DNA from 2 places in the Salinicoccus sp. Marseille-QA3875 genome. Region 1 is predicted to be linked to the other one. Evidence: predicted binding sites of a transcription regulator. Region 1 holds the regulator's gene; the other holds the start of a gene.
What was found. The regulator CtsR, encoded in region 1, represses protease genes until heat stress. The targets are predictions, from matches to a motif close to ATGGTCAATAAAGGTCAAACA.

Region 1 (15,824 bases):
TCGACGAGCATTGCCCTTGTACCTTCCATCGTTGCGACAATCGCAGATCCCGGCGTGTTTTTTGAGCGCTCTTCCAAAAAAATTTCGGAAGGATTCAAGACTTCTTTCAAGCCTGTGTTCTTCATTTCAAATATACCCATTTCATTTGTCGATCCGAAGCGGTTTTTCACAGCTCTTAAAATACGGAATGTATGATGCTGGTCACCTTCAAAATAAAGAACGGTGTCCACCATATGTTCGAGCAGACGTGGTCCGGCAATCTGACCTTCTTTTGTCACATGGCCGACGATGAATGTTGCGATGTTTTCACCTTTGGCGATATTCATGAGGCTCTGAGTACATTCTCTTACCTGGGACACGCTGCCCGGCGCACTCGTGATATCCGGGTGGAATATCGTCTGAATGGAATCTATGATCAAAAAATCCGGTTTGGATTTTTTTATTTCATCATGGATGTAATAGAGGTTCGTTTCACAATAGACGTTGAGATTTTCGCTTGTTTCATCCAGTCTGTCAGCACGCAGTTTGATCTGTTCAAGCGATTCCTCACCGGACACGTATAACACCTCATGCTCTTTAGACAATGTTAAAGCTGTCTGAAGTAAAATCGTCGATTTCCCGATACCCGGATCTCCGCCAATGAGTATGAGAGAGCCGTTTACAATGCCTCCGCCGAGGACACGGTCGAATTCTCCGATTTTTGTCAAAGTTCTTGGTGTAAACGTCTTTTTAACATTATTCAGTTTGACCGGCCGGCTGCTTTTCTCGGGTTCCTGCTTTCCAAGCGTGCCCCGGCCTTTCGTTTCTTTATGTATCAATTTTTCTTCCATCTGATTCCACGCACCGCAGCTTGGACATTTCCCCATCCATTTGGGTGATTCATATCCGCACGCCATGCATTCAAATATATTTTTAGTTTTCGCCATATTTGACAACTTCCCCCAGCCTGTACTCTTTATCATTGTATTACTATTTAGAAAGATTTTAAAGTATGGAATCTACAAGTAAAAATGAAAACAGAATAGCCCAAACCAACATTCGATTTGGGCTTTCTGCAATTACTTCTTGACTGCTTCTTTTTTCTTCGTATCTATTGTGAATTCTTTCTTCTTATAATCAACGACGACAACTTTATTTTCAAAGTCAGCGCCTGACAGTAAGGCTTCACTTAAAGTATCTTCGATATTCTTCTGAATGCTTCGTGCAAGCGGTCTTGCACCGTATTCAGGGTCATATCCATCTTCAGTAATCTGTGCTTTGGCTTTGTCAGTCACTTCAATATTGATATTCTGATCGATCAGTCTTTCCTGCAGCTGTTCAATCATCAGCGAGACGATTTCCGTCAAGTGTTCTTTTTCAAGACTGTGGAATACGATGATATCATCCACACGGTTGATGAATTCAGGTTTGAAAGTCTCTTTCAGCTCTTTCATCATCGTGCTCTTAATCGTCTCGTAATCCTGGGCATTCGCATCGGTTGTCGTTCCGAATCCTGCGAATTTACGGTCTCTGAGTTCTTGTGCACCGACGTTCGAAGTCATCACGATGATCGTATTTCTGAAATCGACTGTACGTCCGTTTGCGTCAGTCAGACGGCCATCATCCAGTACTTGCAGAAGCATGTTGAATACATCAGGGTGTGCTTTCTCAATCTCATCAAACAGAATGAGTGAGTATGGTTTTCTGCGGACTTTCTCAGTCAACTGGCCGCCGTCATCATAACCGACATAACCCGGAGGTGAGCCGACAAGTCTCGAGATTGAATGTTTCTCCATGTATTCACTCATGTCTACACGTATCATGGCGTCTTCTTCGCCGAACATCGTTTCACTCAGCGAACGGGCAAGTTCGGTTTTACCGACACCTGTCGGGCCGAGGAATATGAAGCTTCCAATCGGACGCTTAGGATCTTTGAGTCCGGCTCTTGCGCGGCGTACCGCTCTGGAAATTGATTTTACAGCTTCTTCCTGTCCGATCACTCTGCCGTGCAGGATGGATTCCAAATTCAACAGACGCTCTGACTCGCCCTCTGCAATTTTAGAAAGCGGGATGCCTGTGATACCGCTGATGACCACTTCAATGTCACCCTGTGTCACAGATTGAGAGGATTGCCCCTGCTCTTTCTTCCAACTGTCCTGTTTCTCTTTCAACTGCTTTTCAAGTTTCGACTGCTGGTCTCTGTAGTTTGCTGCTGATTCAAATTCCTGACTTTGTACGGCGGCATTCTTCTCTTTCTTAACCGCTTCAAGCTTGCTTTCCAGATCTTTCAAGTCCGGCGGGGAAGTATAGCTGCGCAGCCTGACTTTCGACGATGCCTCGTCAATCAGGTCAATCGCTTTATCCGGCAAGAAACGGTCCTGGATATAACGTGCACTCATTTTAGCTGCAGCGTCCAGAGCTTCATCAGTAATATTGATTCTGTGGTGCGCTTCATATTTATCTCTTAAGCCTTTAAGAATCAGTACAGTATCTTCAACATTCGGCTCATCAACCTGGACCGGCTGGAAGCGTCTCTCAAGTGCAGCATCTTTTTCAATATGCTTGCGGTACTCTTCAAGCGTAGTGGCACCGATACACTGCAGTTCGCCGCGGGCAAGTGCAGGTTTCAAGATGTTTGAAGCATCGATTGCACCTTCAGCACCGCCTGCTCCGATTAATGTATGCAGTTCATCTATGAATAAAACCACATTGCCTGCTTTATGGATTTCTTCCATCACTTTTTTCATGCGCTCTTCGAATTCACCGCGGTATTTCGTACCTGCGACAACCGTACCCATATCAAGCGACATGACACGTTTATCTTTTAAGGTTTCAGGCACTTCATTTTTCACGATCGACTGCGCAAGCCCTTCGGCAATTGCCGTTTTACCGACACCCGGCTCACCGATCAATACCGGGTTGTTTTTAGTACGGCGTGACAATACTTCAATGACTCTGGTGATTTCTTTGGAACGGCCGATGACCGGGTCCAACTGGTCTTCACGTGCAATTTCCGTCAAATCTCTCGCCAGTGAATCCAGAGTCGGAGTATTATTATCTTTCTTTTGAGGATCTTTGCCCTGAAGTACTTCAGGGTTGCCCAGCATTTTAATGACTGAAGCACGGGCTTTAGTGATATTAAGATCCAGATTGGCAAGTACACGTGCAGCAACGCCTTCACTTTCACGGATCAGTCCGAGCAGTAAGTGCTCCGTCCCGACAAAGTTATGGTGCAGCTTGCGTGCCTCGTCCATGGACAGTTCAATCACTTTTTTAGCGCGCGGTGTATATCTGATGGAGGCTGTCGCATCATCACCTTCATTGATCAGGTTGAAGACTTCATCACGTACATTGTCTTCGCTGATATTAAAGCTTGATAACACTTTTGCAGCGATGCCTTCTTTTTCTTTTATTAAACCGAGTAATAAATGCTCTGTTCCGATATTCGAATGCTTCAGGCTTATTGCTTCTTCCTGTGCATATGCAAGTACTTTCTGGGCTCTTTCAGTCAATCTTCCAAATAACATTTATATAGTCCCTCCTATTTGTTCACGTAATAAAGTTGCACGTTCTTCGGCAACTGCGCTCTCTAATGATACATACTCTTTATTCAGGCTGTTTAAACGCATTTTGATGAAAGCGGGTTGAATCAATTGGACAAGTTCCTGGAATCTGATCGTATTCTCGGGTAATAAGCCAAGATCGAGACCCAGTTTAATGTTGCTTAAATGATTCGCAGCCTCTTTCAATGAAATGGTATAGGCATATTTAAGTATGCCGTACGAACGAAATATTGAATCTTTGGCTTTTATGAGATGTTCGTTATTCATTATTGAGCGCATCTCTATCTCTTCTTCTATAATTCTTGTCTTCAGTTCGTTTAAGCTTTTGATGATATCCTTTTCAGACTGACCGAGGGTCAGCTGATTTGATAATTGGTATATATGTCCGAGCGGCACCGAACCTTCGCCGTATATTCCCCGGAGGGTGAAGCCAAATCGGTTTAAGTTGTTCGAAATCCTCTGGATCCTGTTTCCTAATGATAATGCCGGCAAATGCAGCATCACAGAAGCTCTGAGTCCCGTGCCTACGTTTGTCGGACAGGCTGTCAGGAATCCATATTTATCATCAAAGGCGTAGTCGAGCCTGCTTTCCAGCCGGTCATCGAGTGCAGATGCATTCTCATAAAGTTCATCCAGGGACAACTCTGCCCCCATTGCCTGAATTCTGATGTGATCCTCTTCATTGACCATTATCGAAACCGATTCATCATCATTAATATAACTTAAACGGCCGCGTTCGGTAAAAAGAGGACTGATCAGATGCTTCTCCACCAATAACGCTTTGTCTTCAAATTTCAATTCTTCCAGATCCACCTGTTTGAAATCACTCAGCGTATCGTTCAAAGTCTCGATTACATGAGTCATGTCCTCTTCCTTCAACATATGCGGGAATGGCAGTTCGCGGACATTTCTTGCCAGACGTATTCTAGATGACATCTCTACAGGAATTTCTTTTGCCTGGCTGACCCAGGGGCTAATTTTTGCCATTGTCATCACCCGCTTCCAATGATTTGATCTGATCACGCACTACTGCTGCTTCCTCAAATGCCTGCTCCTCAACAAGTTCGGAAAGGTTCGCACGAAGCTGTTCGATTTCCTTTTTAACCTTGATGTAAGCCGAAGACTTTTGAGGTATTTTACCGACATGTTCTGTTTGGTACAGCTGTACCTTCGTGATGATTTCATCACTTTTTTCACTGAACGTCTCATAACATTCCGCACAGCCGAACTTTCCTTTTTTCAATATGGATTCAATGGTGGAGCCGCAGTTTTCGCAGTGTTTCTTCTGCTGTTTGTGTGAACTGAACGGCTGTTGTGCCGAGAGAGACTGCAAGAGTTGATGTATATTGAACGAATCGTCCGAAAAACTTGAAAACTGACTGGAAAACGACTTATTGGCACAAGCTTCACATAAATACCTCTCTGTTTTGTTCAAGCCACTGCCTGTCGTTATATGAACAGTCGCTTCATTCTCCTGGCATGATTCACAAATCATATAATCACTCCTCAGTATATAAGATGACATCGATTATTTTAAGTAGAATTTTAGCTCTCAACTGATCCCTGAAAGGCAATTCTATCATTAAAGTCTCCCTGTCAAGAACGGCATTGATAATTTTACCTTCTTTCAATGTAATCGTGTCATTTTCAAACATCGATTGTACGATATGCTGTGCATTTCGCTGACTTAAGGCGGGGCCAATCAATTTTTTCAGATGAGCAAGATATTCTGATTTTGAATGTGTCTCAACTTTAGTGATACGTATATATCCGCCCCCGCCGCGCTTACTCTCTACCATATAACCGTGCTCATTGGTGAACCGTGTTTTGATTACATAGTTCAGCTGCGACGGGACACAGTCAAATTTTTCAGCGATAAAGGCACGCTTGATTTCAACGACTTCGCCGTCGGAAGCTGCAAGTAATTCTTTCAAATATTGTTCGATAATATCTGACATATTACGCATGCTGTCACCTCTTTTGACCTTCTTTGACTAAAGTATACATTCTGCTTCTGTTTTTGGCAAATTTCTTGTTCAAAATAAAATTCTTCTTTATTTCTGTAAACGTTTGCATTATAATGATTCAGTATCGCGTTTCAGTCTTATATACTTTATAATGTACTTTTAGAGATGCATATACATAACCGCAACATATATCAAATTTTTTGGAGGATCTTTTATGAGTGTTTTAATGGGGATAGTCGGTATACTATTCACACTTTTCCTTGCATGGATTGCGAGCAGCAATAAAAAACTTTCGTTTAAAAAATGGAAGAACATTCTTATCTTACTCGCATTACAGCTGTTTTTTGCATTCCTGTTCCTGAACACTACGTGGGGTCAGACATTTATCGGGTGGCTGGCCGAAGCATTCAACCACCTGCTCGGCTTTGCCGCTGAAGGCGGACAGTTTGTATTTGGTGACCTGATGTCTTTATCCACAGAATCAGCCGCAGCAGGCGACCAGGTTTTATATAACAGTGAAGATGGAATGGCATTCAACGTATTCTTCTTCAACGTATTGGTCCCTATCATTTTCATCAGTGCAATCATCGGTATTCTTTCCTATATAAGAGTACTGCCTTTGATCATTAAAGGTATTGGGATGCTGATGACCAGAATTACAGGCATGCCTTATATCGAATCATACAACGGTGCTGCTTCAATGTTCCTCGGTCAGTCCGAAGTGTTCATATCACTTAAAAACGTTCTGCCGAAAATGACGACTCAAAGACTCTATACTCTGGCCGCACAGGCAATGAGTTCAATTTCCCTGTCTATCGTCGGTGCATTCTTTACGATGCTGGAGCCACAGTTTGTCATCATTGCCATCGTGCTGAACTTCCTGGGAATTTACATCATCGTTCATGTCATCAACCCGTATGAGGAAGAAATCAGTGACGAAGGCGTTGCGATTTCAACAAATCCTGAGAAAGGGAAATCTTTTTTCCAGGTGCTTGGCGATTACATCATCGACGGCGGAAAAGTTGTGCTTGTCGTTGCAGCAATGCTGATTGGTTTCATTGCTCTGATCGGCCTCTTGAACCAGCTGTTCCTTCTTATACCAGGAAGCAGCCTGACGTTCCAGGATATTCTCGGTTATATCTTTATGCCGATTGCATTCCTTATTGGTATTCCTTGGGATGAAGCACAGACTGCAGGCAGCCTGATGGCAACTAAACTGATAACGAATGAGTTTGTTGCAATCGGTGAATTTATGACACTTGCAGATGACTTATCAAGAAAAACGCAGGCGATGGTTTCAGTCTTCCTGATTTCATTTGCCAACTTTGGAAGTATCGGTATCATAGCAGGTTCGGTTAAAGGTCTTCACAGTGAAAGTGGAGATGAAGTTGCAAGATTCGGACTCAAGCTTGTATACGGTGCGTCCCTTGTAAGCTTGCTTACAGCAACAATCGTCGGATTCTTCTTCTAATATCCGACATGAAAAAGCTCTCCCGGAAGACGGGAGAGCTTTTTCTTTTCAAAATTCAAAGTAAGTTTTTGGACAATCATCCGTCCAGCCCGACAATAACAAGTACACCCATTAGAATGATCATGATTACAGTAAAAACAATGAAATATTTAACATATCTAAGGGGATGCTTTTTGAAATAACCGGTGAACTGCAATATGGTCAGCATGCCGCTGACAAGAAAGAAGACGATGGATATCAGTAACATTGTATACAGCACATTTATAAACATGATTGGAAGCTCCTTAATTTCATCCTAAGACCATTGTACAGGAAATATGATTTTACACCATCAGCTCATATAAATTTAAAATTTATCTTGTTTGATAGTAGTTTTTCCATGTGATATCATATGAATGACTATAAGAAAAGAGTTTACTAGGGTTCCGCAATCTGATTGGTCTGGACCGAGAGTAGACCCATGAAGCAATTCATGACACGGAAGGATAAAAGCCTGGGAGATTTCAATATCTCCCAGGCTTTTTTATTTTATCTTTGAAAGGATTTGAATTTATGAACTGGATTAAAATCATCATCGCTTCCATTTTTGAAGTCGGCTGGGTCATCGGCATCACCCACGCCGATAACTGGTGGCAGTGGGGGCTCACGATCATCGCCATATATGTCAGCTTCTACCTGCTGATTGTCGCTTCCATGGAACTACCGGTCGGCACATCCTATGCCGTATTTGTCGGTTTAGGTGCAACAGGCGTCGCAATCAGTGATTTTCTGTTCTTCGGTCAGCCTTTTACAATCTGGAATATAATCTTTATAGGTGTGCTGCTGATCGGTGTCATCGGCCTGAAGATGGTCACATCCGAAGAGCGTGTGGAAGGGGCTGAGCAATAATGGCATGGATTGTACTGATATTTGCAGGAGTTTTTGAAATGCTTGGAGTCAACGCCATTAACGTATACACGCATAACCGGACCATCAAAGCACTCTTTGGAATATTACTGTTCTTCGGCATCAGCTTCATATGCCTGTCGATCGCCATGAATACCATAGCCATGAGTACAGCTTATGCCGTCTGGACGGGCATCGGCGCAGCCGGCGGTGCGATTCTCGGTATGCTGTTCTACAATGAACCGAAAAATTTCCGGAGAATATTCTTCATCTCATTGATCATCGGCAGTGCGGTCGGGCTGAAAGCAATCAGCTAATATGCTTTCACCTGGGGAACGCTGCCACAAGTAAGCAAGAAAATATAGAAGCTGCCCACTGATGGATAAATGCTCCCACAGATGAGCAGCTTATTTTTATTCAAAGGATATATTATTCGTCTGCGACTTTCACTATTTGCTTTCCAAAATTTGAACCGTCAAATAATTTTCTGAATGCTGCAGGGATTTTTTCGAATCCTTCTTCAACTGATACTTCCGTATGGATCTTGCCGTCGTTCACCCACTCTGAAAGCTGGCGGTCCGCATTCTGGAAATCATCGGCATAATTGCCGACGATAAATGCCTGCATCAACGTTTGAGACTTGATCAATGTTGACTGGATTCTCGGCCCGATGTCTTCTGATGGATTATTGTAAGCTGAAATCGCCCCGCATACTGCGATTCTTGAAAACTTGTTCAGATGTTTGAACACCTCGTCGGACACAGGGCCGCCGACATTTTCAAAATAAACGTCTATTCCTTCAGAAACTGCATCTGCCAGTTTTTCACTGAAATCATCAGATTTGTAATCGACACCCGCATCAAAACCGAGTGTTTCCGTTAAATATTTAACCTTCTCTTCACCGCCGGCAATACCGACGACTCTAGCCCCTTTGATCTTTGCAATCTGGCCGACTACCGAACCGACTGCTCCGGAGGCCGCCGACACGACGACCGTTTCACCTTTTTGTGGTTTGCCAATTTTCAGCAAACCGTGATAAGCTGTCTGCCCCGGCATACCCAGTGTGCTCAAGTACAGGTGTAAAGGCAGTTCAGTATTCGAAATTTTAGACAGGTTCTCTGCTGGGACTGTGACATGACGCTGCCAGCTCATTATCCCTTTGACAAAGTCGCCTGCTTCGTAACCGTCAGCATTGGCTTTTTCTATCTTCCCGATGACGTGGCCGCCCAGCGGTTCGTCCACTTCAAATGGTTCCGTATATGATTTTCCTGCCGACATGCGGCCTCTCATATAAGGATCTACAGATACATAAATGCTTTTTACTGTAACTTCCCCTGCCGCCGGCTCTTTGATTTCTGTCTCTTCAAACTTGAATACATCATCTCCAGGAATGCCATCCGGCCGCTTTGCCAGAACAATCTGTTCATTTTTCATACTTTAGCCTCCATTTGTGTATTATCCATCAAGTGTAAATCCGGCCAGGTATGATATCAATCAATCCGGTCTTTCCTCTGCAGTTCATAAGCTCTGGATCTTCCATGATTAACGGGAGTACAATAAGTTCGAAGGTTCCTCTGAACTGTGGAACGCGAAATTTCATTCTTTAATATCTTTTGAATGACAGCTGTTGTAACCTGCTCATTGTGATATAGTATCTGAAAATCCTGCACTGCGTTCAAAACATGCAGTTTATTGCTCGTTCTGCCGTGACAATTTCTGCACACTGTAAAACCCCTGTGACTGTCGAGTTCATACGCATTGCAATGCATACAATATCTGCCTGTTTTGAGACGGCTGAAGTCTGTACTTATTTGATAGAAGGGCTCCGGCACCCTGTATGATTCAATCAATTGAATGATCTCCCGGGCGTCTTTTCTGGAGGTTAACCGGTTCAAAGTTCTCATATATATTTTAATTCTGTCCCTTTTTATCACTGATGCAGTACAGGCATCATCGTTTGTTGAGATTATAAAATAAGGATTGGGAAAAATCACCTTGGAATCTACAACGATATTGATATGATTTTCCCTGAATATTTTTATAAGTTTAGAACTCGCTCTTTTAACCTGAATGATTGGGTCATCAGATATTTGAATATTTCCCACATGCCAGACGTTATTTTCATAAGTATATTGACCACTGTAATTTTTAATTTCATTGATAATAACCTTGTCATCACTGACAATTAAACTGTCAATTTGAACCAATGACTTATCTGCTTTTATCCAGATATCTCTGAAAATGTTGATTCCATCATGCCCTGCTTCCTCAAAGATTATGTCATATAACTGTTCACCTTCAAAACCTTTTTGTAATCTATTAAGCCTTTTCGACTCCACCTCTGTCAGCTGTGCTCTGATTGATAAAGTTTCCAAATACTTCAATTCGTTGGGCTTACTTCGCTCAGTCAGAAAAATAAAATCATCCCCTTTATTATTTTCGCCATAAAAAAAATCCCCTCTATAATGTATTAGGAGAAAAACAGGGATTTTGATTTTTTTACTTTTAATTTTTAAGTGTATTTATATTATTTATGAAACTATTCACCCTTTTATTTTGAAATCTATTGATTCCCATCTGAATTTCCTTACTTTCAGCAGTAGATAAGGATAGAATTTGAAAATATTTAAAGAAGTGAGCCGGCCGGGTGACTAGTAAAATCATATTACAAGTCACTCATAACCGCCAGTGACCAGCAAGCCACTTTATCCAGTCACTCACAACTCCCAGTGACCGGCAATCCACTTTATCCAGTCACTCATAACTCTCAGTGACCGGCAATCCACTTTTTCCAGGCACTCGTGACTCCCAGTGACCGGCAATCCACTTTTTCCAGTCACTCACAACTCCCAGTGACCGGCAATCCACTTTACTTTATTTTAAACTGGCATGTATCAACAGTTCATCTATAATCCCAGTTGTTTCTTAATGGCTTCTTCCTGATTTTTAAAGGCTTCCTGATCAAGCTCATGTGGTTCTCCAGTTTCAGAGATTTGCTTAATATTCTGCGCCTGGAAATACCAGCCTGTAAAGTCACGCACAATATTCTCAACTGTGAGCGGCAGTCTTTCTTTAAGTGTCAGCACTGTTTTGCCGCCGTTCCCTTCATCAAGTTCCATCTCTATATCACCGGCATGCCATGTAAAGATGATTCTCTTCTTATCACTGAATTCCAGTACATCCATGTATTCCCAATCATCGTCTCCAAGAGTGAACACCAATTTTTCCGGTCTCGGTTCATCGTCGAACCTCAATTCTGGAAACCACTGTTTTATACCATCTGCAGTTCCAATATAGTGAAATGTGTTTTCTGCCGTCGCATCGATTTCTATCTCTATTGTCTGATATGCATTATAATCATCAGTATTATAATCCGCCCTCATGTTTATAGTCCCCTTCCCATTTTTGAATTTTGATCACTTTAAGTATAACAAATAGTCTCACAATAAAAAAACAGTGCACTCATGCACTGCTTTTTCTGACTATAAAAGCTCTTTTGCCAATAGTCTGTAAACGTCGAGACGCTTCTCCTGAGAATGCGGGATACTACAGATCATCGCCTCTTCAAAACCATACATTTCCTGCTCATTTTTCAACTGCTCTGCAACTTCTTTTGCATCGCCTACCAGATGAAGTTTACGTCCTTCCCTGATGCTCATCTTATCGAGCTCACTGAGCGGATAATTCTGCGCTTCTTCCGGCGTCATCGTCTGGGATATGCGCCCCTGCTGCAGCATCAGTCTTGAAATGTCATATGGCAATGCTTCATATTCCGCTTCCTCTTTAGTTTCAGCGGTCGTCACCATATAGGATACGTTGATCTCAGGTTTCTCCATCAGCGCAGATGGTTTGAACCTTTCTTTATATATATCGAGTATTTCCTTCGACAATTCACCGTTGAAGAATTGCGCGAAAGAGTAACCCGCTCCCATTTCCGCCGTCTGAACCGCACTGTTACCGGTTGAGCCGAGCATCCATGCTTCGGGCAGTACTACATTGGAAGGAAAAGCCGGTGTTGAACCATATAACCTGCCTTCCGGCACTTCATCATTAATCAGCTGCATGGCAATTTCAAATTTGTCATACATATCATCCATCTTCGGCTGCCTGCCCTCAGCAAGTGCATACATCGCAAAGTGGTCTCCGCCCGGAGCCCGTCCGACACCGAAATCAATTCTGCCTGGAGAAAATGCACTGAGTGTTTTAAATACTTCAGCCAGTTTCAACGGTGAATAGTGCATCATCATGACACCGCCCGTACCAATTCTGATATTGTCGGTTTTAGCGGCAAGCCTTGCTGCAGTGACTTCCGGTGCAGAACTCACATGGGATTTTGTTCCATGGTGTTCCGCCATCCACATCCGGTGGTACCCCAGTTCATCTGCCAATACCGCAAGTTCTTCCGCTTTAACAAGTGCATCAGCGGATTCATTTCCTATCGTTACCGGCGCTTGATCCAATACGCTCAACTTCATTTAAAGCCACCCTTTCAAAATCTTCATCCAGTTAATTTCCAAATTAGAAATAATATTATCAGTTGTCATCCTTTCATTCAATTTAACTGCCTGTTTTACATTGGAATACGAATAATATATTCTCAAAGTAACAAATCCATAAAATACGAGGGGTTTTATCATGACCGGATCACAAGCTGAAAACAACAGGACCAGAGACAGTAAAAATGAATTCTGGATAACAGTCGCGCTTTTTCATATATACTTTATCTTTTTCTACATGCTGGTGCTTATCATCTTTTCACGGTTCACAGTCAGCTGGCTTATGATCATCGTCCCATTCCTGATTGTCGCCATGGTACCGCTTGCAAAAAAAGGGATAATGGCCGGTAAAGAAAAATCAACAAAAAATGAATTGCTGCCAACGGTGGGCTTCTTAATATTATTTGCGGCTGCTAAACTGATTCTTATCTTTTCATTACACGACTTTTTCGAATCACTTTATATCATTGATTTGGAATCATCGGTAATCGACCTGATTGTCGTCAGTATTTTCACAGTAGTTCTTGCTTTGGCTCTTTATTTCCTATTCACGACAGATGCGTGGGTCAACCGTTTCATTTTCGTCATTCTTGCAGTCTATTCACTTGCCAGAATTTTAAACCCTTTCGACGTGATGACTGATGTTACCGCCTGGATTCTGCAGTACTTGACCCTTATCGCCCTGCCGATTATTCTGCTCGCAATTTTTATAAAAGCAAAATCATCCAAAAGTTCGGAATAAAATGCCCGGGAGCTGTTTATTTTTCGTCAAATCTCAGCCATTTAACACCGACTCAATTTGATATAATAATTGTAAATATAAATTGTGGGCCGGGTGATCATTTTGTCACGTGAACATTTAAATTCACTGCTAGTCAAATTCATAACTTTCATTACAGTATTCGCGCTGTTATATGTTACATCAGCATATATTTTAACTTTCATCACACCGAATATTAACTGGGCGATGGTGCTCCATATACTTAATATCGGCGTGATGTTCATACTGTCCCTTTTTATCACCAAACACCTGGGCAGATGGATTGCAGCTAAAATTTCATAACAGGCAATATACCCGGACAGGAAATGATTTCCTGTCCGGGTATATTTTTATTGTCGTAAAATTTCACATTGTGTAATATGATTATATCAGGGGGCGGATTACTATGATCAGTATTTACGAATTGAAGCCTAAATTCCAGCAGTTATTGAAGCCGATTGTCAATTTCCTGCACAGGATGAATATCACACCTAATCAGGTGACCATTTTTGCATGCCTTCTTTCATTATTGATCGGCGTGCTTTTTTATTTCAATTACAGTTCAACCTGGATTTATATCGTCATCCCGGTCTTCATGTTTGTGCGTATGGCACTGAATGCGGTTGACGGCGTCCTTGCCAAAGATTTCAACCTGCAATCCAGACTGGGAAAATACTTGAATGAGCTGACGGACGTCATCAGTGATTCCGCTCTGTTTTTACCGTTCATATTGATCGCCGATCCACATCCTGTGACAGTCATCATATTTATCATATTGTCCATCATCAGTGAAATGGCAGGTGTCATGGGTGAAAATATTTCAGGCGTCAGGCAGTATAGTGGACCGATGGGTAAAAGCGACCGTGCTTTTTTAATCGGCGCAATATCGGTGTCACTGATTTTCTGGGATCCACTCACACAGTACTTATGGATTGTATTTCTGATTGCTTCAATTTTAATCGTCATCAATATATATACAAGAGTTAAAAATGGATTGGAGGACAAAGTATGAATTTCAATGTACTGACAGATGAAGTGCTTTACGTGCTTATCGGCATCGTCGCGATTTTAGTAGTTTCAACCGCAATCACTTTGTTTTTAAAACAAAAGAAACCTTCACATACGGTGGACGAAGTGATGCTGCGCATCAAATCATGGTGGGTGATGTTCTTCATCTTCACTTTCGCCCTCGTTATCCATTCGACAATATCACTGATATTCATGGGAATATTGTCGTTCCTTGCATTAAAGGAATATTTTTCACTGATTCCTTTCAACCGGGCGCACCGTCTCGTTATTTTCTGGTCCTATATCGCAATACCGATTCAGTTTTTATTCATATACTTTGAATTTTACGGCATGTTCATCGTCTTCATACCTGTGTATATGTTCCTGCTCATACCGATTCAGGCAATCATAGTCGGAGAAACGAAAAATTTTCTTCAGTCAGTCGCTTCTGTTCAGTGGGGGTTGATGCTCATGGTATTCGGCCTGTCGCACCTCGCCTACCTGCTCGTTCTTCCGGGAAAGGAAAACAGCGTGCTCGGTGCCGGGCTTGTTTTGTTCCTGGTCGTTCTTACTCAGGCGAATGACGTCGCACAGTTTTTATGGGGGAAATCACTCGGCAAACGGAAGATTCTGCCGAAGGTCTCTCCGAATAAGACATGGGCAGGCTTTTTCGGCGGCGTACTGACAACGACAGTACTCGCCGTAGTGCTGGCTCCGTTGATCACTCCTTTCACTTTGACCGGCAGTATCATTGCAGGGCTCTATATCGGTCTGACCGGATTTATCGGCGATGTTAATATTTCCGCTTTGAAACGTGACTTGAATATAAAAGATACTTCAGCACTGATCCCCGGCCATGGAGGTATCCTGGACCGCGTGGACTCACTGACATACACGGCACCGCTGTTCTTTCACTTTGCTCGATTCTTTTACTTTTAAGGGTGGGATAAATGAGAAGTTTATTATTTTCCATTTTAGTCAGGCCGGTCATACTGTTTGTACTCGGAATTAATATACGGCACAGGGAGAAGCTCCCGGCGTCCGGCCCTGTTGTAATCATTGCGAATCATAACAGCCATCTGGATACACTTGTACTGATGTCATTGTTTCACGGGAAAAGCTTTCAAAAAGTCCGTCCGGTGGCTGCCGGGGATTACTTTATGAAGAATAAATTCCTGGCTTTCTTTTCTACTAAAGTCATGAATATCATCCCGATAGAAAGAAAGATGACGAAGGATATCCAAGGCATGTTTTCACCGATTCTTGACGCTTTGGAAGATGACAGCATCATCATATTATTTCCTGAAGGCTCAAGAGGTGAGGCTGAACAGCTCAGCAGATACAAAAGCGGCATCTATTACTTGATGCGGGAAGTGCCTGATATTGATATTGTTCCGGTATTTCTATACGGCCTGGGCAAAGCTCTGCCGAAAGGATCTTTTATTTTCGTGCCGTTCTTTGTTGATATTCTCATCGGTGACTCATTTAAATACAATGAAAACCGCAAGGAATTCATGGACACTTTAAATGAACGAATGGATAATCTTGGAGAGGAGGGTCAGTTTAAAGAATGGTAATGATGATTGCATCTTTTATATGGGGTCTCAGTGAAGCTACCTTTTTCTTCATAATTCCGGATGTCCTGCTGAGCTATTATGCTCTAAAGAATGACAACTTAAAGAAGATTTTTCTAAT
Region 2 (15,824 bases), 590 kb from region 1:
GTTTTGGCTGTGAGACCGCTCAGTTTCACCGCCCCTTTTTCTGTTTTGATTTTTAAATCAGTCAAAGTTTCCGGCCAGACGATTGTTAACTTGTCGCTTCGATAATTTCTGTTGCGCAGAAAACCCAATATATTGAAATGAACTTTCTTTGCATTTTTATTCTTATGTCTGAATATGAGTTTGTCACCATCGGTTTCATGTGAAAATTCACTCTGCTCACCAGGGCTCTCATAATTCATTTCGAACTTGGTGCCGCTTTTGATGTCGACTGTTAAAAAGTCGCCTTGTATATCGATGACATCTATCTCTATAGGGTTGATATCCTGCAGCAGGTTTGACTCCAGAGTCTTGTAATCTGCTTCTTCATCCACGTCTTCAACAGATAGGATCTCGTCAGCAATATCAGAAGGCTTGCCTAAAGACGCAACAACCGCCTCTTCACTTTCCCCTTCTTCCAACCCTTCATTGATATGGTTTTCATACTCGTTTAAAATATCGTTTCTGATTGTGCTTGAAAGTGACATCAATTCATTTTCAAGTGCCTTTAAAAATTCATTCCTTGTCATAATAAATTTCTCCCCTTTGTTTAATGTGTATCTTTCAGCAATTGATTGACCGCTTTAGTATAAATTTTCCATTCCTCATGAATATTCTCCAAATGCGCTTTCCCTTCAGCCGTCAAAGTATAGTATTTTCTTGCAGGACCGCCGGTCGACTCTTTGAAATATGTATCGACGTGGCCTTCCTTGACCAGCCGCCTGAGCAGCGGATACAAAGTGCCATCTGCAATATTGATATAATTCCCGATATTTTGTGCAAGCTGATAGCCGTACTGTTCCCCCTGGTTGATAAAAGACAGAACACAAAGTTCCAATGACCCCTTTTTAAACTGTGCATTCATCCGGTAACCCCCTTTACTGTCGCTGCTAATCTAAATTCACTACTGTTCATTGTTCAGTACTTATTTATAGTATATTACTCACTAGTGAATAATGCAAGGTATTTTGTCTTAACTATGAAATATAATACTGCCAGAATAATTTCTATTCCTGACAAACAGAAAAATCCCGCCTCAGCTCCATGAGCCAAGGCAGGATTCCAAAATGAAATATAAGATTATTGATTCAGCCATTCTCTCGCTTCTTGAGCAACTTCCTGAGGCAGGCTGTGACCGTTCACCCAGCTGTATTTCACATCTGCTCCGCGTTCCTTAAAGATTTCAACGACTTTTTCACTTTCAGCTTCAGGTACGATCGGGTCACCTTTACCAAGTGACAGGAACACTTTGGCATCGCTCAGATCTTTATTGTTATCAGAAAGATCTACCGGGTAGAGCGGTGCGAATAAAAGTGCTTTTTTGAAGTCTGCTTCATCTCTTAACATCATGTTGATCGCAATGTTTGAACCGTTGGAAAATCCGATCGGAATCGCATCTTCTGTTTTAAAATCATATTTTTCTGCCGATTCTTTAATGAAGTCAAGCAGCTCCTGCCCCCTGAATTCAAGGTCCTCCATATCATACTGTCCTTCTCCGTGACGTTTGAAATAACGGTTCATGCCGCCTTCCTGAACATTTCCGCGGATCGATAGTATGCTGTAGTCACTGTTCAGCAGCTCTGCAAGCGGGATTAGATCGTGTTCCGTACCTCCCGTTCCGTGCAATACTACAAATACCGGCGAACCTTTTTTACCTTCTTTAAAAATGTGCAACATAAAATAATTCCTCCTGATTTATCTTCTTAATTAATTGTAATTACTGACTGCGTGTTGTATCAAATGGTCTGATCTGTGATTCTATATACTCTCTCTCTGGTTCTAAAAATGGCGGCAGTGCCAGTGATTCACCCAGTGTTTCATAAGGTTCATCATCCATGAAGCCCGGACCGTCCGTCGACAGCTCGATCAATATGTGACCGACTCTCGAGTACAACGCTTCAAAATAGAAACGATCTACGTTCCCCGAGTGACTGAGACCCAGTTCATTATATTTCTCTTCCCATTTTTTTATCGATTCATGATCTTTTACTCTGAACGATACATGGTGGACTTCACCGTAGCCCTGCATCGCTGACTGCGAGCCATCTTTACGCACAATCACCCGGCCGCCGTTCCCGCCTTCGCCTACATCTAAAACAACCACGTCTTCCTCCTCGACAACCGGCTTCATGTTGTAGACACCGGTTAAGTTCTCCACAAATTTATCCAAATAAGATATTGTGATTTCAATCGGACCGAGCCCGTAAATGGCTTTGTCCGCAGGTACCGGGCCATTTTTCCATGGTGTCCCCGGGGCAACGCCTTCGTTGTTCTCATCCGAGAACAGCTGGTACCTCTGTCCGTCCGCTTCTTCAAAAGGCAGCACCTTTTTGCCAAACAGATCCTGGATACCTTCATGCTTGACATTAAATTCATCAAAACGCTTCTGATAATATTCCAATGCTGCATCATCCGGTACCCGGAGGCCGATACGGCTGATTGAATTCGAGCCTCTCTGTCCCTGTGGTATATTTGGAAAATCAAAGAATGTTAAATCCGTACCCGGACTGCCGACATCATCCGCAAAAAATGTATGGTATGTGTGAATGTCATCCTGGTTGACAGTTTTCTTAACGAGCCTCATTCCTAAAACCTCAGTAATGAAGTGATAGTTTCTTACTGCATCGTCTGTAATTGCAGTCACGTGGTGAATACCCAATAACTCATGATTTACCATTTTCAACACTCCTTTAGCCAATATAACCATATTATATTTCGAAATCGAGATTATTTTCAAAAAGTATGCTCAAACTAATTAGTCTGAGCTGTCTTTACCGATATTTTTTTCAATGTTTTTCTGAATGCAGCCAGCTCTTCATCCGTCAGTTCTTCAAATAACTCCTTGATGAGTTCCGCATGCGGCGGAAAAATTTCAACCATAAGTTCGCGGCCTTCTTCAGTCAGATAAGCATAGCTGATCCGTCTGTCATTCGTATCCGGACGTCTGTTTACATATCCTTTGTCAACGAGTTTATCAACAACATAGGTTGTACTGCTGCTAGCAATTAAAATGCGATTTTTAATATGCTGTATCGGCTGGTCACCTTTGTTGTATAATAGTTCCAGTACAGCAAATTCGGTAATGTTCAAACCGTAATGTGAAACATCCTTTTTAACATTGCTTTCCAAATACTCGTTTGTACGTTTTACGCCTACAAATGCCTTTAAAGATTCTTTTGTCCGATCCATTGTTTCACCTTCTATCTTAAACCGAATTCATTTCAGTTTCGAGATAATTCTAATATGATTTGTTGTTTTTGTCAAATTCTTTGTTTAATTTTAATAGAAAAGAGGTTTTATTTATGATATCCGTTAATAGTATATACCAAGCCAGAGAACAGATTAAACCTTATATTGTAAAGACGCCTTTGATCAGACTTCAAAATCTTGATGAGTATGCAGGATGTGAAGTATACGCAAAGCTCGAGAATATGCAAAATACTAAAGCCTTTAAACTCCGGGGCGCGATGAATAAAATTCTCAGTCTGACCGACGCGGAAAAAGATGCAGGAATCATCTGCTCAAGCTCAGGCAACCACGGACAGGCTGTAAGCTTCGCATCAAAGCTGCTTGGCATAAAAGCGACCATCGTCATCCCTGAAACCGCACCGGAGTTTAAAGTCGAAGCGATCAGACAGCACGGTGCCTCGACTGAATTTTGTACAGTGGATGACCGTTTCATCGTGACAGAGCAGTTGGCCGAAAAGCATGGATATACAATTGTCCCACCATTTGAGGATGATATGGTAATGGCAGGCCAGGGCACTGTCGGACTGGAAATCATTGAAGAAGAGATAACATTTGATCATGTGCTCGTTCCTGCAAGCGGCGGCGGACTGGTCGGCGGCATATCCACTGCATTAAAAGAATCCGGTTTTGCAGGCAAAGTCATCGGTGTCGAACCTGAGAGACTGCCGAGATACACTGAAAGTCTGGAAGCCGGAAAGCCTGTCCAGCTTGAATCACAGAAGACGATTGCCGATGCTTTAGTCGTCAACCGCCCGGGTACATTGAACTTCGAGGCCGTCCAAAGACATGTCGATGAATTTTTGACAGTATCTGATGAAACGATGTTGAAAGCTCAGAAAATGCTGTTGATGGAAGGCAAAGTGCTGGCAGAAGTATCTTCAGCCATCGGCCTCGGTGCCCTGATTGATAAAAAGTTGGATGTTAAAAAAGATGAGAAAGTATGTCTCGTCGTTTCGGGCGGAAACCTCGGTTTCAACCAGCTCGAGCTGCTTAAGGACATAGAATATTGATTATCTGAGTCTGGTAAACATTTTGTTTGCCGGACTTTTTTTGCATGATTGCGATTAAGTATATTATTTTGTTGAAGATAATCGGTTCTTTATTTTGGAAGCTGGTATAACTGGAATTTTAGGAGTCTTAATCGTTTTCCACAGTCAATTTCCGAGTATATCAAAACTTCTACTCGACTTACTCGTTTTCACACTCTCAATACCGAGCACCTCTACACTATTACACATCATGCTCGTTTTGTACTTCCCGAATACGAGCACATATATATTTTCGATTGATTTGCTCGTTTCCTCACCGGAAATTCGATTCTATTCCATTTTTCACCCTGCCTACTCGTTTTAAAGCAAACCTGGAATCTACTTCTACACTGATCACCGCCACCATTAAAAAGACCTCATTTTCCAGAACCTTTATATAATGGATTTTCTAAAAAAGGTTTGACACTTCCGGGCATAGTGTATATATTAAGTATACACACTATATAAAGTGGAGGTGTTCCAGCTGAACATTAAAATATCCAATACCATTGACGTCCCTATTTACGCGCAGGTCAAAGATGAGATTATACGGTTGATCATGAATGGCGAACTGAATCCAGGTGATTCACTCCTATCCATGAGGCAGCTGGCAAAGGAACTCGGCATCAGCATTATTACAACAAAGCGCGCATACCGTGATTTGGAAACAGCAGGATATGTCCATTCTGTTGTCGGCAAAGGCACATACGTCAGTGAACAAAATTCTGAACTCCAAAGAGAACGTGTTTTAACAGAGATCGAAGATTACATTGAAGCCATGCTGAAAGCTTCTTATAAAATAAATTTATCAAGAACCGAGCTGGATGACATGATTTCAATAATCGAGGAGGATTTGAAATGACAGCAATTCAACTGAAAAATATCAGCAAAGTACAGGGTGATTTCAAGTTAAACAATATTAACCTGAACATTGAAAAAGGGTTCATCACAGGGTTGATCGGTGAAAATGGTGCTGGTAAATCCTCTTTGATCAATCTGATTCTGGGGTTGAAGAAAGCCGACAGCGGAGTAATTTCCATTTTCAGCGAGCAGGATATTGAAACACACAGAGATGAAATTTTGAATCGTATCGGCTTCGTTTTCGCAGAAGACAGATTCCCTGAGAATAAAACCCTTAAGGAGCTCGCTAAGATTTTAAATCAATTTTATACGCATTTCGATGAAGAGGCATTCAGCCACTATATCAACAAATTTAAAATCAGACAGAATCAGGCGATCAGAAATTTTTCAACCGGTGAAAAGATGAAGTTATCACTGTCAATCGCAATGAGTCACCATGCGGAACTTTTAGTACTCGATGAACCGACTTCGAATCTCGATCCGAATTTTCGCATCGAATTTTTAGAGATACTTCAGGAATTGATGATGGACGACAATATGACCATCCTTTTCAGTACCCATATCACGACAGACCTTGAATCCATCGCCGACTACATCATCCTGATCGATGAAGGTGAGATCGTCTTTCACGAGGAGAAAGATCTTTTATTGGAAAAGTATAAGAAAATAAAAGGGCCCTCCGATATTTTAGATGATGAAACCCGGCCATTATTAACAGGAACGAAAAAAACATCAGTCGGTTTTGAGGCAATTTCAGCCGATCATCAGGCATTGACGGAATTATACGGTTCGCAAATTTTAGTTGAGCAATTACGTATTGACGAGCTTATGTACTACCTCAAAAAAGAAAGGGTGTCGCAAAATGAATAAACATTTTTATCTGAAACTGAATTACTCCAGATGGACATTGATCTTTACAGCAGTCGTCATCATATTGAATTTAGCAGCCGCATTGTTTTCAGGATTGGATCATCCCGCTTTCATATCGGTAATCAGCATTGCCAATTTGTTCATAGTGATGTATTTGACCGCAAACTATATAAATGTGCATATGCTGATGTCTTACAATAAAAGCCACGATTTCTATATGGCACTGCCCGGCAATAAAAAAGATATCATCAAGTCAGATTATATGTTTCATTTACTGATGACGTTGCTCTCAATCATCGTTATTTTCACTTACAGTCTGGCTGTCGGGGAATTCTACAACTTGTTCGGCATGGTTATGATCACCGGCGTCAACCTTCTTATTGCGAGTGTTTATTACGCATTATTCGCAAAAGAATGGTTTAAAAACGTCAATGTGAAAGTAGTATTGTATCTGGTACCGATGGGCTTCACGTATATGTTCTACTACATGCCGCTGATCAATGTGACGGAAGGGCATCTCCAGATGGGTACGATGTGGAACTTCATCCTCTATGTTCTGCCGTACATTATTCTAGGACTTGGCATACTGGCATATGGCATCACTTACTTTACTACGCAGAAGAGAGCTGTCAGACACGATGTGATATAATATTTAAAGAGCACAGGTTTTCTGTGCTCATTTTTGTGTGTAAAATTATATCGTATTATGGGATAATTAAATAAATAAAATTTATAAGAGGTAATCAAAATGCAATCACGACCAAAGCTGGATATTCCTAAAACAGCTGCAGAAAAACTCGCCAACATCATCGGCTACAGCATATTCACCGGAGCTCTTCTATATGTCATCATCACTTTCCCCTTTCTCGACCCGGAAGTGCCCATGCACTTTGGTTCGGGCGGTGAAGTAAACAGGTACGGGTCGAAGTATGAAATGATCATTTTAGTTGTCATACCTTTTTTTATGATTCCCATACTCGAAGCGCTTGAAAAACGCCCTGAAATGCATAACTATCCCCGTCGGCTGAACGAAACCAATATCGAAGCTTTTTATTTGAACAGCCGTAAGCTGATGAATTTTACTAAAAATGGCGTTTTGATCATCTTCGCTGTGATATTTATAGAAATCATCAACTATGGATTGCTTGAAACATCTACATTCTGTGTTTTTATGATACCTTTGATTCTGGTATTGGCCCTGGGTCCAATGGTCTGGATACTATTCGAACGCAGGAAAATAAAATGATGACTTTCAGACATGACTCACTAAAAATTCAGTGGATTATGTCTTTTTATATTTGCCGGTGGCACCAAATCAGAAAATCCATATGGTTCGTGCCATTTTTCATGTGCCAGTGGCACCAATTCAGAAAATTCATATGGTTCGTGTCATTTTTCATGTATCTGTGGCACCAAACAAGATAATCCATATGGCTCGTGCCATTTTTCATGTGCCGGTGACACCAAACCAGATAATCCATATGGTTCGTGCCATTTTTCATGTGCCAGTGGCACCAATTCAGAAAATTCATATGGTTCGTGTCATTTTTCATGTATCTGTGGCACCAATTCAGAAAATCCATATGGTTCATGCCACCCAGACAGAATAGTATGCTGAAAATCTTCATAGAAAAAGCACAACCCGCCCCCTGGGTTGTGCTTTCAAACTCAGTTTATACTTTTTCAACTACAATAGCGTCGCCTACGACTTTCGCAATGACTTCGTCTACAGTATCTTCTTCAAGAATCAAGTCTGTCAACTGATCTTCAATTTTATCCTGGATGACGCGTCTCAGTGGTCTTGCACCGAAGCGTTTGTCATAACCCATTTTGACCAGTTTCTTTTTCGCTGCATCAGTTACCTTCATTTCAATGTCATTCTCTTTGACCATTTCATTCAGTTCCTCAAGCATCAGGTCAATGATCAGAAGCAGATTGTCTTCTGACAATTCATTGAAGTTGATGATTGCGTCAAATCTGTTCAAGAATTCCGGTTTGAAGAAGTCACTCAGATTTTCTAACGTCGACACTGCGTCACTTTCATCCTTGCCGAATCCTACACTGTTGTTGTTGACGCCGGTTCCAGCGTTACTTGTCATAATGATGACAGTTTCTTTGAAGCTGACTGTTCTGCCGTGGGAATCTGTCAGGTGTCCATCTTCCATGATCTGCAGGAACATGTTCTGCACATCAGGGTGTGCTTTTTCGATTTCATCCAGCAGGACGATGTTATAAGGGTTGTGTCTCACTGTTTCAGTAAGTTGTCCTGCGTCATCATGGCCGACATATCCCGGCGGTGAACCGATGATCTTGGACACACTGTGACTTTCCATGTACTCACTCATATCGAGACGGATCAGTGATTCACGTGTACCGAACAGTTCTTCAGCCAGTGCCTTTGTCAGTTCTGTCTTACCGACACCTGTCGGGCCGACAAAGAGGAATGAGCCGATTGGACGGTATTTGGACTTGAGTCCTGCTCTCGATCTGCGGACCGCTTTCGCGACTTTTTCAACCGCTTCTTCCTGGCCGATGACTTTTGAGCTGAGATTACTTTGGATTTCACGCATTTTTTCCTGCTCATCAGTCTGGAGTTTAGTTACAGGGATACCTGTTTTTTCTTCGACGATCAACTGCACGTCAGAGATATCTACATCAATGATTTGCTCGATATCCTCAGACTGTGATTTCTCAAGCTGCTTTTCAAGCTGCATTTCCTGATATCTCAAGTTTGCCGCTTTTTCATAGTCTTCTTCTTCCGCTGCCGCTTTTTTATCGATTCTGACTTTTTCAAGCTGCATTTCAATGGAGCCTGAATCTTTTTCAGCATTCGCAAGGTTCAGCCTTGAACCGACCTCATCCATCAGGTCAATCGCTTTATCCGGCAGGAATCTGTCCTGGATGTAACGGTGCGATAGATTGACGAATGATTTTACCACTTCATCCGAGTACTTCACTTCATGGAACTTTTCATATCTGTCTTTAATTCCGTTAAGGATCTGTTCCGCTTCTTCAAGCGTCGGCTCCTTGACGGTAATTGGCTGCAGACGGCGTTCCAGCGCTGCATCTTTTTCGATTTGACGGTACTCTTTTAATGTTGTTGCACCAATCAGCTGCATCTCACCGCGTGCGAGTGCAGGTTTTAATATGTTACCTGCGTCCATTTGTGAACTTTCCGCACTGCCGGCACCGACAATCAGATGAATTTCATCGACGAATAAAATAACATCATCGCGCTGCTTAAGCTCTTCAATCAGCTGCTTCATGCGCTCTTCGAACTGTCCTCTGATGCCCGTGTTTGCAACAAGTGAAGCCACATCCAAAATGTACACTTCTTTATTCATCAATTTTGCCGGTACGTTGCCCTCGATGATCTTCACCGCAAGCCCTTCAGCAATTGCTGTTTTACCGACACCGGGCTCACCGATGAGTACGGGGTTATTTTTATTGCGTCTGTTAAGTGTTTCTATTACACGCTTGACTTCCTGATCACGGCCGATAACCGGATCGATCTGATTTCCGCGTGCTTTATCTGATAGGTTGGTACCCAGTTCATCCAGTAGACCATCTTTGCCGGGTTCTTTCACCTGTGTTCTCGTACCTGCTTTTTGGCCGCCATTTGCCTGGTTGAAGTTATGATTTTCCTGTCCGCCAAATCCGCCTCCATTGAAGAAGTTATTTGGGTTCATTGATTGTGATTTTATTTCCTGGAAGCATGCATTACATAAATGTACTTGCATTTTCTGGTTATTTATATTCATTGCTAAATTGACATTTGCATCATTTACACCACAATTTTGACATTTCATGATTAAATGCCTCCTCTTTTTTATTAATACAAAGCAAGTCTTTTTTGACTTTGACTATCTTTGACTATAGTTATATTATAATGCCCCCCGGCCATAAAATCAACACTGATGCTCACAATGAAAAAAGCCTTTACTGAGGTGTGTCAGTAAAGGCTTTTGAGGCATTTCTACTCTGCCGGTCCGTCATTTAATTCTTCAAAATCCATCACTTTAAAACCTTTTGCCGTACTGTATATTTCATATTGGACAACCGTTTCACGCACGCCGGCTGATGTTGCATGAGAGTACTCGCGGGACACGGTAACATAATATACGGAATCCTCTTCTTCCATACTCAATACTTCTATATTATGGTTCTCGTGATCACTGAAGTTGCCGCTTTCTTTATTATCGATGATTATTGACCCGTTCTCCGATGAAGGGTCCGTATAATCAAACACCGACTCGTTCTCATCATTAAAGTAATCTTCCAGACTCGATAAATATGCTTCCATTGTCGCAGTGAGTGTCTCTGCCGTATAATCATCCACCCCGCCGAGCGATTCATTATACGCTTCTACATCAATCGGCTGCTCATTTTTCGTCATGACATCCGCCATCAATTGCCCGTTTTCATCCTCATGCATCCAGAACACGCCGGCCAGTTCCATATCCTGACCTTGATCAAGCACGTACTCCATAAAGTGATATCCGGACGCCGGGCCTTCTTCCGGATCGTATGCATCCACATCCGGCTCCCCGAGCGCTGCCACCACTTCATCGTAGGAAACACCTGCATAATACATCACATTTTCAACAACGACTTCATCGGAATCCACATCCGTCGTTGCCAGCTCATCTTCTCCGTAAGGGCCGGGCACCGAGTACACAACACCTAAATTATCGTATATCGTCACAGCTCTACCATGCCCGGGGTAAATAAAGTCATATTGCCCGTGAAGGTCCTCGACTTCTTCCTGTGTCATCCCTTCTGTGATTACGTCCTGTTCAAAACTCAGACCCTCTTCCGGATACGTCGGTGCCATAAGACGCTGCTGTGTATCAGTGTCGTTGATATCAAATTCTGTCGCTATTGACTCTGACTCTGCTGCACTTTCCGTAGTTTCCTCTGCCTGTTCCTCTTCTGAACTGTTGTTACCACTCTCAGCATCTTCATTCTCTGCCCCTTCCCGCGATGCTTCTTCTGACGGCTCCTGTTCGATTGACTCCTGATTTGAACTTTCGCTTTCACTATCCGCTTCTTCACTCTCCGTTTCGTTTTCAACCGGTGCCTCAGCTTCCTGTTCATTACTGCACCCTGTGACAATCATAAATGACCCCATCATCAGCATAATAATTCTCAGCATGATTCCACTCCTTTGTTTTCGTCTTTTTTTCATTGTATAATAGATAAGATATTAGAGAAAATGATTAAGGAGACTGTTATGTCGTTTAAATTGACTAGAAAAACCAGCTGGTTCGGCAGCGCGACCGGTATGGAAGTACATATAAATGGTAAAGAAGATGAAAAGATCTACAGGCTTGAAGAAAAAACTTATGAACTGCCCAAGGAGCCATCCACATTGAAAGTGACCCAGCAGGGCATGAAAAGTAACGAGCTGAAAGTTTATCATAATGACAATATAAAGTTGACGACGAGTAAGAGATACAGCAGAATCTTCACGTCATTCTTCATATTGCTCATGGCAGTCATATTTTTTGTAAATGATTTTGTGACATCCGCCGCCATCATCGTATTTTTAAGTATTGCGGTGTTTTATTACTTATCAAAAATTGATGCATTCGTGCTTGAATTGGTGATGGATCAAAAAGATGAGGAATGACTCCAGTTAAAAAATCCCGGACCCCAATATATTTTTGGAATCCGGGAATTTTTATTTTAATATCCGACTAACGTGACATAGGCGAATGCAATGACTGCCATTACACTGAAGCAGATAATATAGTACTTGTTCGGAGACTTTTCATCCTCGTCGGGCAGCCTCTGCAGTATAGAACCGATTGCTCCACCGCCGACCAGTGCAAGGAGTACAGAACCGATCATTCTCGGGAATGTATAGAAAGTGATGACTTCCATTATCAAGTATAAAAAGACGAACAATGCGACGCCCAGCAGACTGGCAATGACATATTTCTTAGTATTTGGATTTGGCATCATTTCCTCCTGTTTTGATTCTTATGATATTTCTTATTGATAAAATCCACTTTGAATACTTGATTGAATAGTATCCTGATTACGATGACACCGCCGATGATTGTGACAGGAATGACCCAGATCGGCTGGGCATAAAACCAGTCGGACATTACGGTCGTTATTAAAAGATACGATGCAATTACCCATATCAAACCCAGTACCATCGAAGTGATATTTAACCTTTCCATTTAAAAATCCTTTCTGTTACTCTTTTGCAATATCGATGAACTGCTGAATCAGTTCATAATTCAACATCGGATTGCTCGCCTGGTTCGTCGTCCCTGTTATATAAAGATCCAGTTCGCTGTTATAGAAGGCGAAGCTGCCGTTTATCCCTGCATGCCCGGCCAGCGGATGCATGTCAAACACTGGCACCTCAGCCGTCACATCAAAATTCATAAACCCGTTGCCGTACTGATGGAAATAAAACTGAATGTCCTCCAGGTTATCGGCGTCGATGAATGAATCATCGAACATTCCGCCGCCAAAAAACGACTTCAAAAATGTCATCAAGTCCTCGGATGTACTGATGACACCCCCGCTCGCACGCATATTTGCCAAAATCGGAGTGATATCCCTCTCTTCACCGTTAACAGCTACAGGAGGCACTTCACTTTCTTCATCCGCAAGTGATGTGCCCGACAGTTCCAGCGGCTCAAAAATGTACTGCGAGTATTGGGATTCCAAAGTGTTTTCACTCACACGCTCAATGATCTCCCCCAATATATCGTAATTGATATCCGCATAATATGCACTCTCGCCGTTTATGAACCATGCACCTTTATCTTTGGCACTGCTCAATTTCGATGTGAATGTGAATGCGTCACCGTTATCGATCGATTCCTCGACCAAAGTAAGTCCTTCCGCCTCGCTTTCAGCATATGCCGGCAGACCCGTCGTCTGACTGACGAGCTGGCGTATTGTGATGGAGTCGCTGTAATCCACACCTTCATATACATGCAGGCCGGAATATTCCTCAGGCGTCAAATACATATCTATCGTATCTTCCATCCTAAGGAGACCGGATTCCGCCATCTGGAATATCACACTTGCAGTAAACATCTTAGTCACACTCGCAATGCTGAACGGCTGGTCCTCTTCCAGATCGCCGGCAGCGGCTTGAATGACTTCATCTCCCTGTTCAATATGAAATATCGCACCGTACAATTCTTCATTATCGATACGGTCAAAAAGCAGGTTTTCAATCTGTCCATCTTTATCCAGAGATTCAAACGCAATGTAGTCTGTCACTTCCTGATGAGGCAGAAACCCTATGATTAAAGCGCTTATAAAAACATTCAATTTACCCATCAACAAGTCCACTCGCTACACCTCTTACTTTTTCTTTCTCATCGAAACTGCCTGATCGATCACATCGGTGATCTGTCTGCCGAGAAAATAAGCGACACCTAAAGCCACCAGCAGCAGCACTCCCAAAATGACCATGTTCGGGCGTTCGGCAAATATCGTATCTATCAGAGCATTGCCGACGATATAAAAAATCACTGCAAGCACGCTGAATATTCCCAGATGGGTCAACTCTCTATGAAATTCCTTCATTAAGATCATCCTCAAGTATTTATTTCTTTCCTTCATTATAAAGGAATGTCCGGAATTCATCATCAAAATTCCGGACATTCATACTTTTCATTCAATCTAAGGTTGTCTGATCAATTTCCGGTCTGCAATTTTAAACACTTCATCCGCGACCCGGGAGATGAATTCATGGTCATGTGAGGTGACAATCACCATGCCCTGATATGCATTGATGAAAGTTTCCAATGCTTCTATCGTTTTTAAATCGATGAAGTTCGTCGGTTCATCCAGTACGATCACGTTGGACGGCTTCACAAACAGCAGCGCCAGTGAAATTCTCGTCGCTTCTCCCCCGCTGACTTTATTCATGGGTTTCATCACTTCCGATTGTGCAAACCCTATGCGGAATAAAATGCTCCGGACCATCGGTTCTTCAAACTCCGTATGCTTCATCAAATATTTGATGATCGGTGTTTCATCATGAAATTTATAATCCATCTGTTCATATGTTGCGATATTGATTTTTGGTGAAATCTCCAGTGCATCGTTGCAGTTGATGATTTCTGTCAGCAGACTCGACTTGCCGCTGCCGTTATCTCCTGTAATGGCGATTGTTTTACCAAACTCAAACTGAAAGCTGATATCATCCAACAGCAGCTTATCACCGCTCCTGACCGTCAGCCCCTGGGTGATGATTGGAAATTTGTTATGAATGATATCGGTCTTAGCGACCGGAAATTTCAAGTTCATCTGTTCGTCCGGCATATCGACCTGATCCAATTGATTCATACGATTTTCAATCGCTTTTACTTTTTTAAATGCATTCTTTTGGACGATATCTTTCGGTTTCGACTGACCGCGGTGACCGGGATCATTTGTTTTCGCTTTCTTTTTATCATACTGACCTACTTTCTCTGCATAGGCCTGTTGTTTCTTTGCCGCATTTTCAAGCCGCTTCTTTTCATCGGTAATACTTTTATGACGGTTTTCAAGCGTCAGTTTTTCTAGTTCTTTCTGCGATTTGTAATCATCATAATTGCCATCGTAAACCTTGATTTCACCGTTATCCATTTCCCATATTTTAGTCGCTGTCTTATTGATGAAATAACGGTTATGGCTGATGAAAATCAATGTTCCGTAGTAGTATTCAAGCTCTTCCAGAAGAAGGCCGATACTAGTCTGGTCGAGATGCGTCGTCGGTTCATCGAGAAGCAACCCGGGCTTATAGTTCGATAGTGTATCCGTTAAACGCAGTTTAGTCTCTTCACCACCGCTTAAATTGTCATTGTCAGGCACTCTGAAATGACTGAGCAGTTTAAAGTCCATTTCATCAGAAAAAAATTCAGCCGGACTCTTTATCTGGGCAAAATAATTAAATTCAGTTTCTCTCTGTACCCGACCGTTATCCGGCAGCAGTTCACCTTTTATAATTTTGAGCAAAGTGGATTTCCCTGTGCCGTTCGGGCCGATGATTGCGATTTTATCGCCGATATATGCCGACAACTCTTCAATTTCGAAAAGATCTTTATTGCCATAACTTTTAGTGATATTTGTTAATCTTACTGTCAGTTCGTTCATTTAGTTTGCACTCCTTAACGCCTGCAAACTAAGTTTTCCCATAAAAAAGAGACAGTCTATGGACGATCTCGTCATTCAAGTATTAAAAAAGGGCATACTTATCCATATGAGAAAATAGTTTTCCAGACTTTTGAATTTCATATTTAATTATAGATTCAAAAGTCCATTCCATATTCTTGGTATCATAATGGATAAAGCCTCCGTTCATTGAATAGTGTATATTTACAGTAACACATTTTACTCATTTCAAAAAGGGAGAGTTTCTGATGGATGCTCCATTACTGTTTGAAGATGGGCTGGTGGTGCGGAGTTTATTTAAAAACATGAAGATGGTTTGAGCAGGCTGAGCATGCAGGAGACAGTAAATATATATAAAATAAAGCTCTCATAATAAACAGGAGAGCTTTCGAACTACATTTGCGTGTATGCTTCGATCAGATCGAGGTAGTATATATATGAATGTGTTGGGAAATCCACACTGACAGTGAAAAACAAGTCGCCATTGCTATAGACGATGTCGTCACCCAGCGCATAGACATAAACGCCGAGCGTGTTATCTCCGGCATCCACCGGTATCATCGTCTGTGTGATGGTCGCTTCGTTGATTTTCATTTCACCGATGGTGAACACCTGCGGATCATGAGTCTCCCAGAGGTCCGTCAA

Region 2: the regulator CtsR is predicted to act here: its motif matches at 9,901-9,921, upstream of ACY8DT_RS01720 (ATP-dependent Clp protease ATP-binding subunit).

Annotation. Positions count from the first base shown of each region.
Region 1 is NZ_CM143103.1:885,045-900,868, forward strand. Features, by position in the region: gene radA (DNA repair protein RadA) at 1-926, opposite strand, end outside; gene ACY8DT_RS04610 (ATP-dependent Clp protease ATP-binding subunit) at 1,059-3,506, opposite strand; gene ACY8DT_RS04615 (hypothetical protein) at 3,507-4,529, opposite strand; gene ACY8DT_RS04620 (UvrB/UvrC motif-containing protein) at 4,516-5,037, opposite strand; gene ACY8DT_RS04625 (CtsR family transcriptional regulator) at 5,042-5,509, opposite strand; gene ACY8DT_RS04630 (NupC/NupG family nucleoside CNT transporter) at 5,724-6,980, shown strand; gene ACY8DT_RS04635 (hypothetical protein) at 7,057-7,251, opposite strand; guanidine-I (ykkC/yxkD leader) riboswitch at 7,387-7,482, shown strand; gene ACY8DT_RS04640 (DMT family transporter) at 7,533-7,868, shown strand; gene ACY8DT_RS04645 (DMT family transporter) at 7,868-8,182, shown strand; gene ACY8DT_RS04650 (NADP-dependent oxidoreductase) at 8,295-9,299, opposite strand; gene ACY8DT_RS04655 (nuclease-related domain-containing protein) at 9,356-10,249, opposite strand; gene ACY8DT_RS04660 (SRPBCC domain-containing protein) at 10,772-11,248, opposite strand; gene ACY8DT_RS04665 (MsnO8 family LLM class oxidoreductase) at 11,348-12,340, opposite strand; gene ACY8DT_RS04670 (hypothetical protein) at 12,501-13,103, shown strand; gene ACY8DT_RS04675 (hypothetical protein) at 13,206-13,424, shown strand; gene ACY8DT_RS04680 (CDP-alcohol phosphatidyltransferase family protein) at 13,528-14,133, shown strand; gene ACY8DT_RS04685 (phosphatidate cytidylyltransferase) at 14,130-15,068, shown strand; gene ACY8DT_RS04690 (lysophospholipid acyltransferase family protein) at 15,080-15,706, shown strand; gene ACY8DT_RS04695 (hypothetical protein) at 15,700-15,824, shown strand, end outside.
Region 2 is NZ_CM143103.1:298,191-314,014, forward strand. Features, by position in the region: gene ACY8DT_RS01665 (DUF4097 family beta strand repeat-containing protein) at 1-566, opposite strand, end outside; gene ACY8DT_RS01670 (PadR family transcriptional regulator) at 587-901, opposite strand; gene ACY8DT_RS01675 (alpha/beta hydrolase) at 1,117-1,713, opposite strand; gene ACY8DT_RS01680 (VOC family protein) at 1,754-2,713, opposite strand; gene ACY8DT_RS01685 (MarR family winged helix-turn-helix transcriptional regulator) at 2,788-3,225, opposite strand; gene ACY8DT_RS01690 (threonine ammonia-lyase) at 3,339-4,295, shown strand; gene ACY8DT_RS01695 (GntR family transcriptional regulator) at 4,789-5,175, shown strand; gene ACY8DT_RS01700 (ABC transporter ATP-binding protein) at 5,172-6,044, shown strand; gene ACY8DT_RS01705 (ABC-2 transporter permease) at 6,037-6,693, shown strand; gene ACY8DT_RS01710 (DUF1648 domain-containing protein) at 6,793-7,290, shown strand; gene ACY8DT_RS01715 (hypothetical protein) at 7,373-7,654, shown strand; gene ACY8DT_RS01720 (ATP-dependent Clp protease ATP-binding subunit) at 7,718-9,853, opposite strand; gene ACY8DT_RS01725 (hypothetical protein) at 10,021-11,199, opposite strand; gene ACY8DT_RS01730 (hypothetical protein) at 11,278-11,676, shown strand; gene ACY8DT_RS01735 (hypothetical protein) at 11,733-12,008, opposite strand; gene ACY8DT_RS01740 (hypothetical protein) at 12,008-12,235, opposite strand; gene ACY8DT_RS01745 (serine hydrolase domain-containing protein) at 12,252-13,370, opposite strand; gene ACY8DT_RS01750 (hypothetical protein) at 13,383-13,607, opposite strand; gene abc-f (ribosomal protection-like ABC-F family protein) at 13,704-15,161, opposite strand; gene ACY8DT_RS01760 (hypothetical protein) at 15,573-15,824, opposite strand, start outside.